Regions from separate parts of the Cupriavidus sp. 2TAF22 genome, predicted to be linked through region 1. Evidence: predicted binding sites of a transcription regulator. Region 1 holds the regulator's gene; each other region holds the start of a gene.

The links. The regulator LexA, encoded in region 1, represses DNA repair genes until DNA is damaged. The targets are predictions, from matches to a motif close to ACTGTATNNNNATACAGT.
Region 2: a site for LexA is predicted at 2,360-2,377, ahead of recA (recombinase RecA). Genes of this name have one in related genera too.
Region 3: a site for LexA is predicted at 3,166-3,183, ahead of AB4Z48_RS03625 (PA0069 family radical SAM protein). Genes of this name have one in related genera too.

What each region holds. Positions count from the first base shown of each region.
Region 1 is NZ_JBFRFX010000005.1:387-5,958, reverse strand. It holds gene AB4Z48_RS07805 (replicative DNA helicase) at 1-301, opposite strand, end outside; gene rplI (50S ribosomal protein L9) at 521-973, opposite strand; gene rpsR (30S ribosomal protein S18) at 1,005-1,283, opposite strand; gene priB (primosomal replication protein N) at 1,287-1,586, opposite strand; gene rpsF (30S ribosomal protein S6) at 1,682-2,056, opposite strand; gene AB4Z48_RS07780 (asparaginase) at 2,158-3,156, opposite strand; gene lexA (transcriptional repressor LexA) at 3,387-4,043, shown strand; gene AB4Z48_RS07770 (hypothetical protein) at 4,161-4,331, shown strand; tRNA gene AB4Z48_RS07765 (tRNA-His) at 4,468-4,543, shown strand; gene AB4Z48_RS07760 (DUF808 domain-containing protein) at 4,789-5,572, shown strand, end outside.
Region 2 is NZ_JBFRFX010000038.1:6,476-12,047, forward strand. It holds gene AB4Z48_RS31940 (sensor histidine kinase N-terminal domain-containing protein) at 1-1,507, opposite strand, end outside; gene AB4Z48_RS31945 (response regulator) at 1,590-2,276, opposite strand; gene recA (recombinase RecA) at 2,551-3,618, shown strand; gene recX (recombination regulator RecX) at 3,731-4,198, shown strand; gene AB4Z48_RS31960 (DUF2889 domain-containing protein) at 4,547-5,221, shown strand; gene sucC (ADP-forming succinate--CoA ligase subunit beta) at 5,290-5,572, shown strand, end outside.
Region 3 is NZ_JBFRFX010000002.1:224,940-230,511, forward strand. It holds gene AB4Z48_RS03605 (PQQ-dependent sugar dehydrogenase) at 1-721, shown strand, start outside; gene AB4Z48_RS03610 (hypothetical protein) at 901-1,308, shown strand; gene AB4Z48_RS03615 (TM2 domain-containing protein) at 1,565-2,056, shown strand; gene AB4Z48_RS03620 (LysR family transcriptional regulator) at 2,084-2,995, shown strand; gene AB4Z48_RS03625 (PA0069 family radical SAM protein) at 3,220-4,302, shown strand; gene AB4Z48_RS03630 (Lrp/AsnC ligand binding domain-containing protein) at 4,317-4,820, opposite strand; gene AB4Z48_RS03635 (D-amino acid dehydrogenase) at 4,930-5,572, shown strand, end outside.

The DNA.
Region 1 (5,572 bases):
TCTGCGCCAGCGAATTCAGGTAGGCCAGTCCGCCCACCTCCTCCGCCTTGCCGGCTCCCTGCAACACCTCGTAGACGGTGATGACGTCGGCAGGCTTGGTAGCAGCGATCAGCCGGGAGATGCTCTGGAAGATCATCCGGTGATCGAAGCGATAGAAGTCCGCTTCGGACAGGAAATCGGCGATACGGTCCCAGGCGGCGTTGTCCAGCAACAGGCCACCGAGTACCGATTGCTCGGCCTCGATGGAGTGTGGTGGAACCTTGAGATTATCTAGTTGGGGGTCTGCGACGGGCGCGTTCATGGGGAGGGATTATAACGGTGGCCGGGCCCCCGTCGCAGGAGAAATCGCGGCTGTCAGCCATCGTCCGCGATGAAGTGACGGCGGGACGACCAGCCTGTCGCAATGAAGCCCAAAGCAAAAAAGGCAGGAGCGCTTGGCCCCTGCCTTTTTTGTTGTTGCCAGCAATCGATGCCCGCCGCCAGCCCCTGAGCGGGGCCCGCGGTGGCATCGAATCCGGTCTTAGACGTGCTCGCCCAGGACGGCGATGGTCACATCGACCAGCACGTCCGTGTGCAGCGAAACGCTGACCGGATGATCGCCAACGACCTTCAGCGGGCCGTTCGGCAGGCGCACTTGCGCCTTCTCGATCTTGAAGCCTTGGCCTTCCAGGGCTTCGGCGATGTCGGCGTTGGTGACCGAACCGAACAGGCGGCCGTCCACACCCGACTTCTGGGTGATCTGCACGGTCAGGCCGTTCAGCTTTTCGCCTTCGGCTTGCGCAGCGGCCAGCTTCTCGGCGGCGGCCTTTTCCAGCTCGGCGCGCTTGACTTCGAACTCGCTGATGGCGGTCTGGGTCGCACGGCGGGCCTTCTTGTTCGGGATCAGGAAGTTACGGGCGTAGCCGTCCTTCACGCGAACGATGTCACCCAGGTTGCCCAGGTTGATGACTTTTTCCAGCAGAATGATTTGCATCGTGTTTTCTCCTTGACGGACCTAGGGCCGATCAGTTCTTGTGCAGGTCGGTGTAGGGCATCAGCGCGAGGAAACGCGCGCGCTTGATGGCCGTATCGAGCTGACGCTGATAGTGAGCCTTGGTACCGGTCAGGCGGGCCGGCGTGATCTTGCCGTTGTCGCCGATGAAATCCTTCAGGGTGTCCAGATCCTTGTAGTCGATCTGTTCCACGCCAGCCACGGTGAAGCGGCAGAAGCGCTTGCGCTTGAACAGCGGGTTCTGCTGTTGGAAGCGCTTCTTGTTCTTGTTGTCACGTTTGACGAATGCCATGATTCAATCCTTTTCGAATGCTTTACATCCAGTGATGTGAAAGACGAGAGCCTTGCTGTTGCGGTGCTTGCGAGCGAGGAATCCTTCGCAGTCGAGCATCGCGCCGAGCGGGGTACGCTCGAGCCGTTGCCCAACCTGGCCGATTCCCATGGCGGCGATGGCAAATTCCACCTGCCTGGGCGTTTGCGCCTCGACGGTCTGGCCCGCGTACTGCAAGATGCAGTTGACGACGGGGACGCCTGCCGGGGTGTAGCGCAAGGCATCGCGTTCGGCGAGGGTTGCGCAGAGCCTTAACTGGTTCAACGCTGCCTCCCTTCCCGATGCCTGTACCCATGCCCGCCCGCGCCGCCGCGACGCCTCACGTACTCAGCGTCTGCGGCAACCGCAACGGTCCGCACTTACGCGGCCGGGGCTTCGCTGGTCTGTTGCGCGGCCTTGCGGGCTTCTTCGCGCTGCACTTCCTTCATCATCGGGGACGGTGCGGTTTCGGCCTTCTTGGTCTGAACGATGAGGTGGCGCAGCACCGCGTCGTTGAACTTGAACGCGTGTTCGAGTTCAGCCAGGGTTTCCTTGCCGCATTCGATGTTCAGGCAAACGTAGTGAGCCTTGGCCAGCTTCTGGATCATGTAGGCCATCTGACGGCGGCCCCAGTCTTCCACGCGGTGGATCTGGCCTTCCTGCGACGTGACCAGCGTCTTGTAACGCTCGATCATGGCCGGAACTTGTTCACTCTGGTCCGGATGGACGATAAATACGATTTCGTAATGACGCATTGACGCTCCTTTTGGATAAGCCACCCGGGCGCCATGTCCGGTGCGGCAAGGTTGGATAGCCTTAAAGTATAGCGCGCTTTCGCCTTACTCGGCAAGTCGCTTCAACTCCCCGCGAACAGCGCCTGCAGCGCGACCGGATCGGACGCCAGCGCGGGAGTCCCCGCCAGGGCAAACAGCAGGAGCACGCGTGCCTTATAAGGATTCAGGTTGCCGGCCGCAACGAAAACACCGGACGCCGGCCGCGGCGCCACCGGAATCGCCACATGACCCGCACCGGTGCGCGAACTGCGCACGACCGCCACGCCGGCCGCGGCCGCCTCGGCCAATGCCTCGGCCAGCGACTGGTGGATCGAGCCGTTGCCCGCGGCCGCCACGACAAGACCGTTCACGCCCGCCCCGACCAGCGCGTCGACGACCACCCGGCCCGGCTCCGCATAGCTGGCGAGAATCTCCACCTTGGGCCAGGCCTGCGGCATCGGCATGGCCGCGGCCGGCAACCGCGCCGGGGCGCGCGTGAAGCCCACGAAGTCATCCTGCACATAACCGACCGGCCCGCCCGCTGGCGAAGCGAAGGCGTTCACTGCCGACGTGTGCGCCTTCACAACGTCGCGCGCGGCGTGGATCTCCTGGTTGATGACCAGCAGCACGCCCTTCCCCACCGCCTGCGCGTGGCTGGCCACACGCACGGCGTCGAGCAGGTTCAGCGGCCCGTCGGCCGACAACGAGGTCGAAGGCCGCATGGCCGCGGTCAGCACGATGGGCAGCCCGACGGGACAAGCGAGGTGCAACACCATCGCCGTCTCTTCGAGCGTGTCGGTGCCGTGCGTCACGACAATGCCGGCAACGTCGGGTTGCGCGGACCAGAAGCGGATGCGCTCGACCAGCCTCGACCAGAGCGCGAACGACATGTCCTTGCTATCTACCTGGGCGACCTGCTCGGCCTCGATGCGGGCCACACTGCCGAGCGCCGGCACCGCGCCAAGCAAGGACGCCACCGGCACCGTGGCCGCCTGGTATTTGGCGCTACTGGCCGGATTGGAGGAGGAACCTGCGATGGTGCCGCCGGTGGCGAGCACGACGACGCGACGCAATAGGGACATGGCGGGGGACGTGTTGGAATCCGGATTCAAAAGACACGAAATCAGCGATTTGCGTGCCGCGGATTGTAACTCGCTTACCGCCCCACACTTGCGACCAGCACAACCCGCCTGGCGTGCGACAAAGCGCCTGTCGATGAGCAGCCTCCCAAAATTCCGCTTGCACTTCACTCGATACTGTATAAAATCACAGCATACTGTTTAAACATACAGTGCTTTCACATACGGCGACCATGGCGACCCTGACACCGCGACAGCAGCAGATTTTCGACCTGATTCGCAGCACCCTCCAGCACACCGGCTTCCCGCCCACCCGTGCCGAGATCGCCGCCAAGTTCGGCTTCTCCTCGCCCAACGCCGCAGAAGAACATCTGCGCGCCCTGGCACGAAAAGGCGTGATCGAACTCACGCCTGGCGCGTCGCGCGGCATTCGCCTCAAGGTATGGCGCAGCGACTCGGAACTGCCCGACCAGTTCTCCCTCCCCATGGCCGGCGTGATGCAACTGACGCTGCCGCTGGTCGGGCGTGTCGCCGCAGGTAGCCCAATCCTTGCGGCCGAGCATATCGACCGCCAGTATCAGGTCGATGCCTCGGTATTCGAAGTCCAGCCCGACTACCTCCTTCGCGTCCGCGGCCTGAGCATGCGCGACGCCGGCATCCTCGACGGCGACCTACTCGCCGTCAAACGCGCCAGCGAAGCCGCCAACGGCAAGATCGTCGTAGCCCGCCTCGGCGACGACGTCACTGTCAAACGCCTCAACCGACGGGGCGACACCATCGAACTGATCGCAGAGAACCCCGACTTCGCCAGCATCATCGTTGAGCCCGGCCGCGAAGAGTTCTCGCTCGAAGGCATTGCCGTCGGCCTGATTCGTACCGGCGCCTTCTGACGATTCAACAAGTGCGGCTGGAGCGGGCCTGCCCCGCATCAAGCTGCACCCGTTTGTGCCAACGCCACCCGCGCCGCGGGTGCCGCCAACTGTTGTTGCAAATTACCAGGTGTAGCCATGCTGCCAGCCAACCGCTTCTCCGCCCGCCGCCCCGTCAAGCCCGTCCCGTTCCGCCAGTCCAAGGGCGTGCGTATCTATCAGGGCGCGCAACGCCGCACCATGGTCGGCAGCATGGCAGCCATCTGCCGCATGCTCGAACTGGAAGATCTCCCCAAGCTCTCCGCGTGAAATCGCGTTGCGTATCCCTCGATTCAACGGCGCCCTGGCATCACGAAAAAATTTGAGCGAAGTACTAGCCATCCGCGAATGAAGTTTGTATAATCTTGTTTTTCGTCGATCAGCACTCAGCTGAAAGACTACGACGGTGGCTGTAGCTCAGTTGGTAGAGTCCAGGATTGTGATTCCTGTCGTCGTGGGTTCGAGTCCCATCAGCCACCCCAGAATTGCATTGCAAAAACAGCGAGCTGCGAAGCTCGCTGTTTTTGTTTGTGGGTCTGTTATTTGTCTCAGGCCCGATCGCAAGCCGATTCCGGCGCCCTCTCCCCTCCCCATTTCGTCTACGCACTCGCGTTATTTGCCTGGCTCAACGAGGCAATAGCGGTATTCTGACGACGCCGTATGCTCCATGCGCGCGGCAAATGCGCGACGTATCTGCTTTCTCGCTACCCACCCGGGAGATCTGGATATGGCTGGCTCGAGCCTGCTTCTGCTGATCGACGACATCACTACCATGCTTGACGACGTGGCGGCCTTGAGCAAATTGGCCGCCAAGAAGACCGCGGGCGTGCTCGGCGACGATCTCGCCCTCAATGCCCAGCAGGTCAGCGGTGTCAACGCTGAACGCGAGTTGCCGGTGGTTTGGGCTGTTGCGAAGGGATCCCTGCGCAACAAGGCCATCTTGGTACCATCCGCGCTGGCCATCAGTGCCGTCATCCCGTGGGCGATCGTGCCGCTGCTGATGGCCGGCGGCGCCTTCCTCTGCTACGAGGGTTTCGAAAAGATTGCGCACGGCTTCATGCATCAGGACGGGCAGGAGACAGCAGCAAGCCCGGCGCCGGAGACGGCGGACCCCACCGCTCTCGAAAGGTCGAAGATCCGCGGCGCAGTGCGTACGGATTTCATCTTGTCGGCTGAAATCATCGTCATTTCCCTCGGCACCGTTTCGAGCGCCGCGTTCGGGACGCAGGTTGCCGTGTTGACGGCGATTGCCCTGATCATGACGGTAGGTGTCTATGGCCTGGTGGCCGGCATCGTCAAACTGGACGACGCCGGACTCTATCTGCACCAGCGCTCATCGGCCGCGGCGCGCGCTGCGGGCCGCGGCATCCTGCGCATGGCGCCCTGGCTGATGCGGGCGCTCTCGGTGGCGGGTACCGTGGCGATGTTCCTGGTTGGCGGCGGGATCCTGGTCCACGGATTCCCCGGCGCGCATCATTTGACGGATCTCGTGACCGGCGTTCTGGCGGATG
Region 2 (5,572 bases), on a different contig from region 1:
CGGACTGGTAGACGTTGTCGACGATGCTGACATCGCCGCCGTGCTGCTGCACGATCTCGCGCACGATGGCCAGGCCCAGGCCGCTGCCCTGGGTCTGCGTGCCCAGCACGCGGTAGAAGCGCTCCATCACGCGCTCGCGCTCGGCCACCGGGATGCCCGGGCCGGTGTCCTCCACCTCGAGGTAGGCGAACGGTTCGAAGGCGTCCGCCCTTGCGCGCACGGTGGCGTGGCCGCCCGCGGGGGTGTAGCGGATCGCGTTGTCGATCAGGTTGTTCAGCATTTCAGTGAGCATCAGGCGGTTGCCCTGCACCATGACGGGATGATCGTCGGCGTCGACGCCGAGATCGATGCTGCGGGCCCAGGCCTGCGGCAGCCAGTCCTTGACCACCTCGCGCGCCAGCGCGCCCAGGTCCAGCGGCGCCATGCTGCCGGCACCGGCCAGGTTCTCCGTGCGCGCCAGCGACAGCAGCTGCGTCACCAGGTGGGCCGTGCGTTCCGAGCTGCCGGCGATCTGCGCCAGCGACTTGCGCAATTCCTCGGGCGACTGTTCGCGCTGCGCCAGTTCGGCCTGCATGCGCAGCCCGGCCAGCGGGGTCTTCATCTGGTGCGCGGCATCGGCGATAAAGCGCTTCTGTGTCTGCACCGACATGTCCAGGCGCGCCAGCAGGTCGTTGAAGGACGCCACCAGCGGCGTGATCTCCTGCGGCGCGGCGTGCTCGTCGATGGGGCTGGTATCGCCGGGATTGCGCGCGCGGATGCGTTGCTGGATCGCGGTCAGCGGCGCCAGCCCGCGCGTCAGGCCGAACCACACCAGCACCACCGCGAGCGGCAGGATCACGAACTGCGGCAGGATCACGCCCTTGATGATCTCGTTGGCCAGGCGCGCGCGCTTGTCCAGGGTCTCGCCCACCTGCACCAGCACCGGCTGCGTGTCGCCGCCGTGCTTGAGATCGACATAGGTGTAGGCGACGCGCACGTCGTTGCCGGCCACCCGGTCGTCGCGCAGCGACACCAGCCCGGCGTGGCCGCGGTCGTCCTCGCTGGGCAGCGGCAGGTCGTTGTCGCCGGCCACGAACTCGCCGTGCGTGCCGACTACCTGGTAGTAGATGTTGTCGCTCTCGTCGGCACGCAGGATCTCGCGCGCGGACAGCGGCAGCTGCAGCGTGACGCGCCCGTTGACCTCGCGCACCTGCTGCGAGAGCACGATGGCGCTGGCTTCCAGCGAGCGGTCGAACGGGCCGTTGGCGATGGATTTGGCCACCAGGTAGGTCACCGCGATGCTCATCGGCCAGAGCAGCAGCAGCGGGGCCAGCATCCAGTCCAGGATCTCGCCGAACAGCGAGCGCGGGGACGGATGGCCGGCGCTGTCCTCAAGGTGCGGCAGGGCTTCGGCCAGCGCTTCGTCGGCGACGCCGGCATCCGGCGAGGCGGATCCGTCCGGGGACGATGCGGGCGGCGCGGGCCGTGCGGCCCGCGCGCGCCGCCGGGGCAGTCGCAGCAGGCTCATGAGACGGGAGTAGGGTGGTCCGGAGTGGCCGGAGTGGCGTAACCAGGGTAAGCAGGGGAAGGCAAGGCGCGGATGGTGTCTCCTAGCCGTGGACCGCGGCAGCCTGGAATTTCTCCAGGCAATAGCCCAGGCCGCGAACCGTGGCGATGCGGATGCCGCCCACCTCGATCTTCTTGCGCAGCCGGTGCACGTAGACTTCGATGGCGTTGTTGCTGACCTCCTCGCCCCATTCGCACAGGTGGTCCACCAGTTGCTCCTTCGATACCAGCCGCCCGGTGCGGGTCAGCAGGATTTCCAGCAGCCCCACCTCGCGCGCGGAAAGGTCCAGCATCTGTTCGTTCAGGTAGGCGATGCGGCCGACCTGGTCGAAGGCGAGCGGCCCGTGCCGCGTCAGCGTGGCACCGCCGCCGGACCCGCGCCGCACCAGCGCGCGCACGCGTGCCTCCAGCTCGGACAGGGCAAAGGGCTTGGCCATGTAGTCGTCGGCGCCCAGGTCCAGTCCCTTGACGCGCTCGTCCACGCCGTCGGCCGCGGTCAGGATCAGCACCGGCACCATGGCGCCGCGCGCGCGCAGGCGCTTGAGCACTTCCAGGCCGGGCATGCGCGGCAGGCCGAGGTCGAGGATCAGCAGGTCGAAGGTCTGGGTGGACAGCGCCGAATCGGCCTCCACCCCGCTGGCGACATGATCTACGGCATAGCCGGAGTGGCGCAGGGAGCGCGTGAGGCCGTCGGCCAGCACATCGTCATCTTCGGCGATCAGAATACGCATGGTTGTCTCCACCCAGGCTCGGCTTTGGCGCACCTTTTGTGACCCGTCGTTGCCAGGTGACGCGGGTGGGGCTTGCCAAGCATACTGTTTTTTTATACAGTACCCGCTTGTTCCGGTCGCGCTTTGCGCGGGCCGGCATTTACCGGATTACTAGCCGCCTCTTTTACGCGCAAGTCGCGTGGCGAGTTGCGCGGCGCGGGGCGGGCGCAAGCCCGCAAAAGCAGGCAGCGCGCCACATGCGGCCTATTTATACACCATTGATGGAAGGACGACCATGGATGACGGCAAGAAGGCGAGTGCTGGCGTGAACGCCGAAAAGCAGAAGGCGCTGGCGGCCGCGCTGGCCCAGATCGAGAAGCAGTTCGGCAAGGGCTCGATCATGAAACTGGGCGAAGCCGACATCGATCAGGATATCCAGGTCGTGTCCACCGGCTCGCTGGGCCTGGACATCGCGCTGGGCGTCGGCGGCCTGCCGCGCGGCCGCGTGGTGGAAATCTACGGTCCGGAATCCTCGGGCAAGACCACGCTGACGCTGCAGGTGGTGGCCGAGATGCAGAAGCTGGGCGGCACCTGCGCCTTTATCGACGCCGAGCACGCACTCGACGTCAACTATGCCGGCAAGCTGGGCGTGTCCGTGGGTGATCTGCTGATCTCCCAGCCCGACACCGGCGAGCAGGCGCTGGAAATCACCGACGCGCTGGTGCGCTCCGGCTCGGTCGACCTGATCGTCATCGACTCGGTGGCGGCACTGGTGCCCAAGGCCGAAATCGAAGGCGAGATGGGCGATTCGCTGCCCGGCCTGCAGGCCCGCCTGATGAGCCAGGCGCTGCGCAAGCTSACSGSCWCSATCWMGCGCWCSAAYTGCMTGGTGATCTTCATCAACCAGATCCGCATGAAGATCGGYGTGATGTWCGGYTCGCCYGARACCACCACCGGCGGYAACGCGCTSAAGTTCTACGCGTCGGTCCGCCTCGATATCCGCCGCATCGGCTCGATCAAGAAGGGCGACGACGTGATCGGCAACGAAACCAAGGTCAAGGTGGTCAAGAACAAGGTCTCGCCGCCGTTCCGCGAGGCGTTCTTCGACATCCTCTATGGCCAGGGCATCTCGCGCCAGGGCGAAATCATCGATCTCGGCGTGGATGCCAAGGTCGTCGAGAAGTCGGGCGCCTGGTACAGCTACAAGGGCGAGAAGATCGGCCAGGGCAAGGACAATGCGCGCGAATACCTGCGCGAGAATCCCGATATCGCCGACGAGATCGAGAACAAGGTGCGCGAATCGCTGGGCGTGGTGCTGATGAACGGCACGCCTGCCGCCGCGGTCACTGCCGCCGAGGCCTGAGCGCAGCCGGCCGGGGCAATCCCGGCCGCGATCCGAGCCTGACCGGGGCGGCACGTGCGACAGCGCGCGCCGCCCCGGTGTCATTTGGTGTGCATTCGCGACGTCTTTCTTCATGGCCACCCGTCCCCCTCTCTCCCTCAAGGCCCGCGCGGTCGGCTACCTGTCGCGCCGCGAGCACAGCCGCACGGAGCTGGCTCGCAAGCTGGCCCCGCACGCGGAGTCCCCGGAAGCCCTGGAGCAATTGCTGGACGCGCTCGAGCGCGAGAACTGGCTGTCCAATGCGCGCTTCGTCGACAGCCTGGTGCACCGCCGCGCCAGCCGCTACGGTGCCGCCCGCGTCATGCAGGAGGCTCGCACCCACCAGCTCGGCAGCGATCAGCTGGCCGACCTGCAGGAGCGCCTGCGCGATTCCGAGCTGGAGCGGGGCCGCGCGGTCTGGCAGAAGCGCTTCGGCGCCCCGCCGGCCACGCCGGAAGAGCGGGCAAGGCAGATCCGCTTCCTGGTGGCCCGCGGTTTCTCCCGCTCGGTGGTCAGCCGCATCATCAAGGGCGCGGACGAGTGGCTGGACGGCGGCGACTGAGGTGGGCCGCCGCGGGTCGTGGCGTGTCCCTGCGCGACGTGACGCACCCGCAATATCATGCACCGGCACGGGGCGCATACCTGCGTTGCAAGTAGGCGTATTCGCGCCGCGCGCAGCCTGGCCGCGCGGGCCGCATGACCGCCTCGGGGCGCGCTTTCCCGCACCGCAGCAGGCGATCCGCCGCCCGACAATCGCCTCCAACAGCACCGCGTGCAGTTAGTTCCCGGCCAAAGTTGTCCGTCATGTTAAAATCCTGCGGTTTTCCGGCCCAGCCGCCCCCAAAAGCAGTCCTTTGGTCGTTCGTAGCTGTTCATTAGCCGTCCGTTCCCCCCGCTCCAGCCTGCTGTCATGCCGCTTTCCCCGCCCGTCAACCGCTCCCTGCGCCATCGTCGTGCCATCACGGCCGAGGCCTATCTTAGGGACGATGGCCTGTGGGATATCGAAGCGCGCCTGACCGACACCAAGCCGCGTGCGATCCCGCTGGCCGGCGGCGGCGTGCGCCCGGTGGGCGAGCCCCTGCATGACCTGTGGCTGCGCGTCACGATCGACGTGCGCATGAATGTGGTGGACGCCGATGCCTGTTCTGACTGGGTGCCTTACCCCGGGCAGTGCGACACCATCGGCCCGGCCTACCGCAAGCTCATCGGCCTGAACCTGATGAAGGGCTTCCGCAAGGCGGTGCGCGAACGTCTGTCCGGCGTGGCCGGCTGCACCCACCTGACCGAGCTGGCCGGCGTGCTGCCGACCACCGCGATCCAGGCCTTTGCCGGCGACGTCATCAATATTCGCGACGCCGGCGCCGAAGACACCAATCCCGAACCCCCTTACCAGTTGCACGGCTGCCATGCCCTGCATTTCGAAGGTGAGGTGGTGCGCCAGTTTTACCCGCGCTGGTATGGTCACCAGCCGAAGCCGAGGATCAGGACCGAAGGGTCCCCGACCCCGGCGGCGCAGCCAGCGGAGGCGCTCGCCGCCGCCGAAGGCGGCGCCGTATCCCGCAGGCCTACCGGCACGTCCGGCTAAGTCGCACGGCCTGCAAAACGCCGAGATTCCATCTCTACACTTTTACGCCTACCCGAAAGGAAACACGCATGAATATCCATGAGTACCAAGGCAAGGAAATCCTGCGCAAATACAATGTGCCGGTTCCGCGCGGCATCCCCGCGTTCTCGGTCGAAGAGGCCCTGAAGGCTGCTGAGCAACTGGGCGGCCCGGTCTGGGTCGTCAAGGCGCAGATCCACGCGGGCGGCCGCGGCAAGGGTGGCGGCGTGAAGGTGGCCAAGAGCATCGACGATGTGAAGACCTACGCCAGCAACATCCTGGGCATGACCCTGGTCACGCACCAGACCGGCCCGGAAGGCAAGAAGGTCAACC
Region 3 (5,572 bases), on a different contig from region 1:
GGTGAGCGACCGCTTTCCCGGCGAAACCCACCACGGCTGGAAATTCATCGCCTTCGGGCCCGACGGCTATCTCTACGTGCCGGTCGGCGCGCCCTGCAATATCTGCGCGCCCGACGAGAACCGCTACGCCAACATCATGAAGATGAAGCCCGACGGCAGCGACCTGCAGGTGGTGGCGCGGGGCGTGCGCAACTCGGTCGGCTTCGACTGGCACCCCGCCACGCGCCAGCTATGGTTTACCGACAACGGCCGCGACTTCCTGGGCGACGACCAGCCCGACGACGAACTCAACCGCCTCACCCGCGCCGGCCAGCATTTCGGCTACCCGTTCTGCCATGCCGGCACCATTGCCGACCCGGAATTCGGCAAGCAGCGCGCCTGCGCGGAATTCGAACCGCCGGTGGCCAGGCTGGGCGCTCATGTGGCCGCGCTCGGCATGCGTTTCTATACGGGCGCGCAATTTCCTGCCGAATATCACAACAATATCTTTATCGCCGAACATGGCAGCTGGAACCGCAGCGAGCGGATCGGCTACCGCATCGCCAGGATCGTGCTGGATGACGCTGGCCAGGTGGTGCGCCAGGAAATCTTCGCGCAGGGCTGGCTGCAGAATGACAAGCCATGGGGCCGTCCGGTCGATGTCCAGGTGGCACCGGACGGCTCGCTGCTCGTCAGCGACGACATGGCGGGCGCGATCTACCGCATCCGCTACGCGCCATGAAAACGGAGGCGGCCCGCGCCTCGCCGGCAGCTGTCGACAGGCGGCAAATTCCCCGGCAGTGGGGACGAAACAATCCGTTACACCGGTAACGGCTTTTGCATAGGCGTGCCGGATGCGCGTGCGTACCATGATTCCATCTACCAATAACATCACCGCGCGACAGGAAACTGGGATTCCGCATGCTCCCCCGCAATCTCCTGCGCGACCCGGTGGCTGGCATCCTGTTGGCCGTCTTCCTGATCGGCCTCAGCCCTGCCGGCCACGCTCAGGTCGCGTTCTGGCAACATAACCGGCCCGAAGGCCGGAACATGACCAATGCGCGCGGGCAACCGAGCCAGGGTGGCTGGGAAATGGCAAGCGTGCGTGCCGAACGGCAGGACCATGTACGCGCCCAGATCGAACGCATGGAAGCGCGCGCCCGCGCGGACGACCGCCTGAACGGCCGCCCGCCGCCCCCCCAGGAACGCGAAGACGAACGCGGCCGCCACCCCGATCGCAATGCGCAGGCCGATGGCGGGCGTGGCGATCAGCGCGGCTCCGGCATGGGCCCGGGTTGGCAGGCCCGTGGCCGGGACGGCAGCCGCTAGGCTGCCAGCACGATATCCACTTCTCGCATCCCCCTCGCATCCCCCTCGCGGCGCTGTCCCGGCTTGGCTTTGGTCGCGCCTCTCGCACGGTTCCCGGGCAGTATCCAAACAGTTCGCAAGCGACGGCGGCAGCGCGCCTGTGCCGCATTGTCCGCGCCGCGTAGCGGCGTACAATGAGCGCCGGCGCCAGCCTGCCTGGCCCTCACCCCGACCCTGTGCCGGCACGCCTTGCCGGCCCTCCACTTCGTAGCTGCCCATGCCTGCCGCCACCCAAGCCCCATCATCTGCCGCCGCGACCGTCACGACATCCCCCGGAAAATCGAAGCTGATCACGGTGGCACTGGCCTTCCTGTTCGGCAGCCTGGGGCTTCACCGCTTCTACCTGGGCGGGTTGCGCGACAAGTTCGGCTGGGCCCATCTGCTGGCGACGCTGGCCGGCGCGATCGGCGTGGCGTCGATGCAGACCGGGGCCGGCTCGCCGGCGCTGAACTGGACCTTCGCGGTGGCCGGCGGCACGTCGGTGATCGCAGCCTTCCTCACGGCCATCGTGTACGGGCTGCGTCCGGACGACAAATGGGACGCCCGCTTCAACCCGCACGGCAAGCCGACGCGCTCCGGCTGGCCAGTCGTGATCCTGGTCATCCTGTCACTGCTGATCGGCACCGGGCTGCTGATGGCCGGCCTCGCCATCAGCTTCCAGACCTTCTTCGAATCCCAGGTCGAGGCGGCCCGCGCCCTCTCGCAATAAGCGCACGGCGCAGCCATTCCGGCGCCAATGCACTTCGACCTGCTCGACATCGCCGTCTTCGTGCGCGCCGCCACGCTGGGCAACCTGTCGGCCGCGGCGCGCGATCTCGGGCTATCCACCTCGTCGGCCAGCAGCAGGCTCGCGCAACTCGAGCAGCAACTGGGGACGCGGCTTCTGCACCGGACCACGCGGCGCATCTCGCTGACCGGCGACGGCCAGCGTTTCCTCGAGCATGCCGGGCAACTGCTCGACACCGCCGACCTCGCGGCGCAAGCGGTGGGCCGAGGCGCCGAAGCCCCGCACGGGCAATTGCGCGTCGCGGTGCCCGCTTCGTTCGGCCGACAGCATGTCTCCCCGGCCATTCCTGCCTTCCTCTCGGCTTATCCGGGACTGTCGCTGGATCTGCGCCTGACCGACCAGGTGATCGACCTGGTCGAGGCCGGCGTCGACGTGGCGCTGCGCATGGGGGCCCTGCCCGATTCGTCGCTGGTGGCGCGGCCGCTGGCGCCGAGCCACCGCGCCATCTGCGCCTCGCCTGCCTACCTTGCCACGCATGGCACGCCGCGACATCCGGAAGACCTGCGCCAGCACAATTGCCTGGTGCTCAGCGACCAGGCCTCATGGCAGTTCGACACGGCGCTCGGCAAGACCGTGGTGGCAGTGAGCGGAAACCTGCGCACGGACAACGGCGAGGTCATCCGCGATGCCATCCTGGCCGGCATGGGGCTGGCGCTCAAGTCGACCTGGGATGTCGGCCCCCACCTGCGCAGCGGCGCGCTGGTCAGCGTGCTGACCGATTATCCCGTGCTGCCGGCAGTTTCGATCTGGGCGGTCTACCCCAGCCGCCGGCAGGTGCCGGCCAAGACCCGCGCGTTCATCGATTTCTTCGCCGCATGTTTCGGCTCTCCGCCCTACTGGGACAGCGAGCCCGCGCAATAGCGCCCCCCGGCGCGAACTGGCCAGGCTGCCCCGCCGCCTGCCGCGATGCCTCAGCCCTGCCATCCCAGACATTGCCTCCTGCCGGCACGCCTGCGTTCACGCCTCGATTCCGTCCGGCTGTCGGACCGCTATGCGCAGGTGCGACCGGGCCTTGGTATTTTGGCGCGACTACTGTATAAATATACAGTATCAACCCAGATTACCTTGGATGCAGGACAGCCCCCGTGCCGAACCGACCCCACCCCATCAGCCCGCTAAAAGGCAGGGCTGCGCGCTCGAATGATGTCAGCCGGTTCGATGCATGGACCCGCGAGCGCGTCGACGATGAATGGCAAGCCGCCGATGAGCCAACGACACCACCGATCCAGACCATTGTCTTCACGGAGAAGGCCAGACGCATCGTCTCGCACAACCAGTCGCCGGACCTGCCCTTCCACGCGTCCATCAACCCCTATCGTGGCTGCGAGCATGGATGCATCTACTGCTACGCGCGGCCCAGCCATGCCTATCTGGGACTTTCGCCTGGCCTCGACTTCGAGACCCGCCTGTACGCGAAGGAAAACGCCGCGGCCCTGCTCGAGGCCGAACTCGGCAGCCGCCGCTACACGCCGTCGGTAATCGCGCTGGGAGTCAATACGGACCCATACCAGCCCATCGAGCGGGGCCTGCGAATCACACGGGGGATCCTGGAGGTGCTGGAGCGCTTCAATCATCCCGTGGCCATCATCACCAAGTCGGGCGTGGTCACCCGCGACATCGATATCCTGCAGCGCATGGCGGCCAGGAACCTGGTGCGCGTCCATGTGTCGGTCACCTCGCTCGACAATGAGATCGCACGCACGCTCGAACCCCGTGCCAGCGCACCGGCGCGCCGCCTGGCCGCGATCGCGGCTCTGCGCGAAGCCGGCATTCCGGTCGGCGTGATTGTGGCGCCCGTGATTCCCGGCCTGACCGACTCCGGGATGGAGGCCATCCTCGAAGCCTGCGCCAAGGCCGGGGCGCGCAGCGCGGCGTACACCCTGCTGCGCCTGCCGCGCGAGGTGGCGGCATTGTTCTCCGAATGGCTGGCCACCTATCATCCGCTGCGCGCGAAGCACGTCGAAAGCCTGGTGGCGCAAATGCGCGGCGGCCAGGCCTACGACTCGCGGTTCGGCGTGCGCATGACGGGCACCGGTATCTTTGCCGAACTCCTGAGCAAGCGTTTCAAGCTGGCATGCCGGCGCTTCGGCCTGAATACCGAGCGCCATGCGCTGACCACCGAACTGTTTTCCCGGGACGGCGCCGCAGCGCAAATGAAACTGTTCTGAACCGCGCCGCGGCTTCAGGCAAGCGGCGCCTTTTCGTCGACCGCGATCGCCAGCGTTTCCTTGATCTCTTCCATCACCACATAGCTCTTGGACTGCGCGGCGCCCGGCAACTGCAGCAGGATATCGCCGAGCAGGCGGCGGTACTCGCCGATCTCGCGGATGCGCGCCTTGATCAGGTAATCGAAGTCGCCCGACACCAGGTGGCATTCGAGCACCTCGGGAATGCGTGATACCTCGCGGCGGAACTGCTCGAACATATTGCCCGACTTGTTGCCGAGCGAGATCTCCACGAAGACCAGCAGGCCGCTGCCCAGCAGCGCGGGATTGAGCCGCGCGTAGTAGCCCATGATGACCCCGTCGCGCTCCATGCGCTTGACCCGCTCGATGCAGGGCGTGATGGTCAGCCCCACGGCTTCCGCAAGCTCCTTCATCGACATGCGGCCATCGGCCTGGAGCAGCGCCAGGATCTTGCGGTCGAGCCGGTCCAGGCTGCGCAGGGGCTGACGACTTGTTCTCATGAGTAAATCCTGTTTCTCTGAAAATTACGATAACTATGACTGCACATATTTCAATAGTATAGAGATAAATACTTTATCTGACTTACTTTCTGGTTGAGAGCCCCCGACTATGCGCGTCCTTGTCCTTGGCAGTGGTGTGATTGGCGTGACGAGCGCCTGGTATCTGGCCCGCGCCGGCCATGAAGTCACCGTGATCGACCGCGAGGCCGCGCCCGCGCTGGGCACCAGTTTTGCCAACGCCGGCCAGATCTCCCCGGGCTATGCCTCGCCTTGGGCCGCGCCGGGCGTGCCGCTCAAGGCCATCAAGTGGATGTTCCAGCAGCATGCTCCGCTCTCCATCCGTCCGGACGGCACCCTGTTCCAGTTGCAATGGATGTGGCAGATGCTGATGAACTGCTCGGCCGAGCGCTACGCCATCAACAAGGAACGCATGGTGCGTCTGGCCGAATACAGCCGCGACTGCATCCGCGCCCTGCGCGCCGATACCGGCATTGCCTACGAAGGACGCCAGCAAGGCACGCTGCAGGTCTTCCGCACCGACGAGCAGCTTGAGGGCGCGGCCAAGGACATCGCCGTGCTCGAACAGGCCGGCGTGCCCTACCAGTTGCTATCGCGCGAGGACCTCGCCGCCAGCGAACCGGCCCTTGCCGCCGTCAGCCAAAAGCTGAGCGGCGGCCTGCGGCTCCCCAATGACGAAACCGGCGACTGCCAGCTCTTCACCACGCAACTCGCGGCCATGGCCGAGAGCCTGG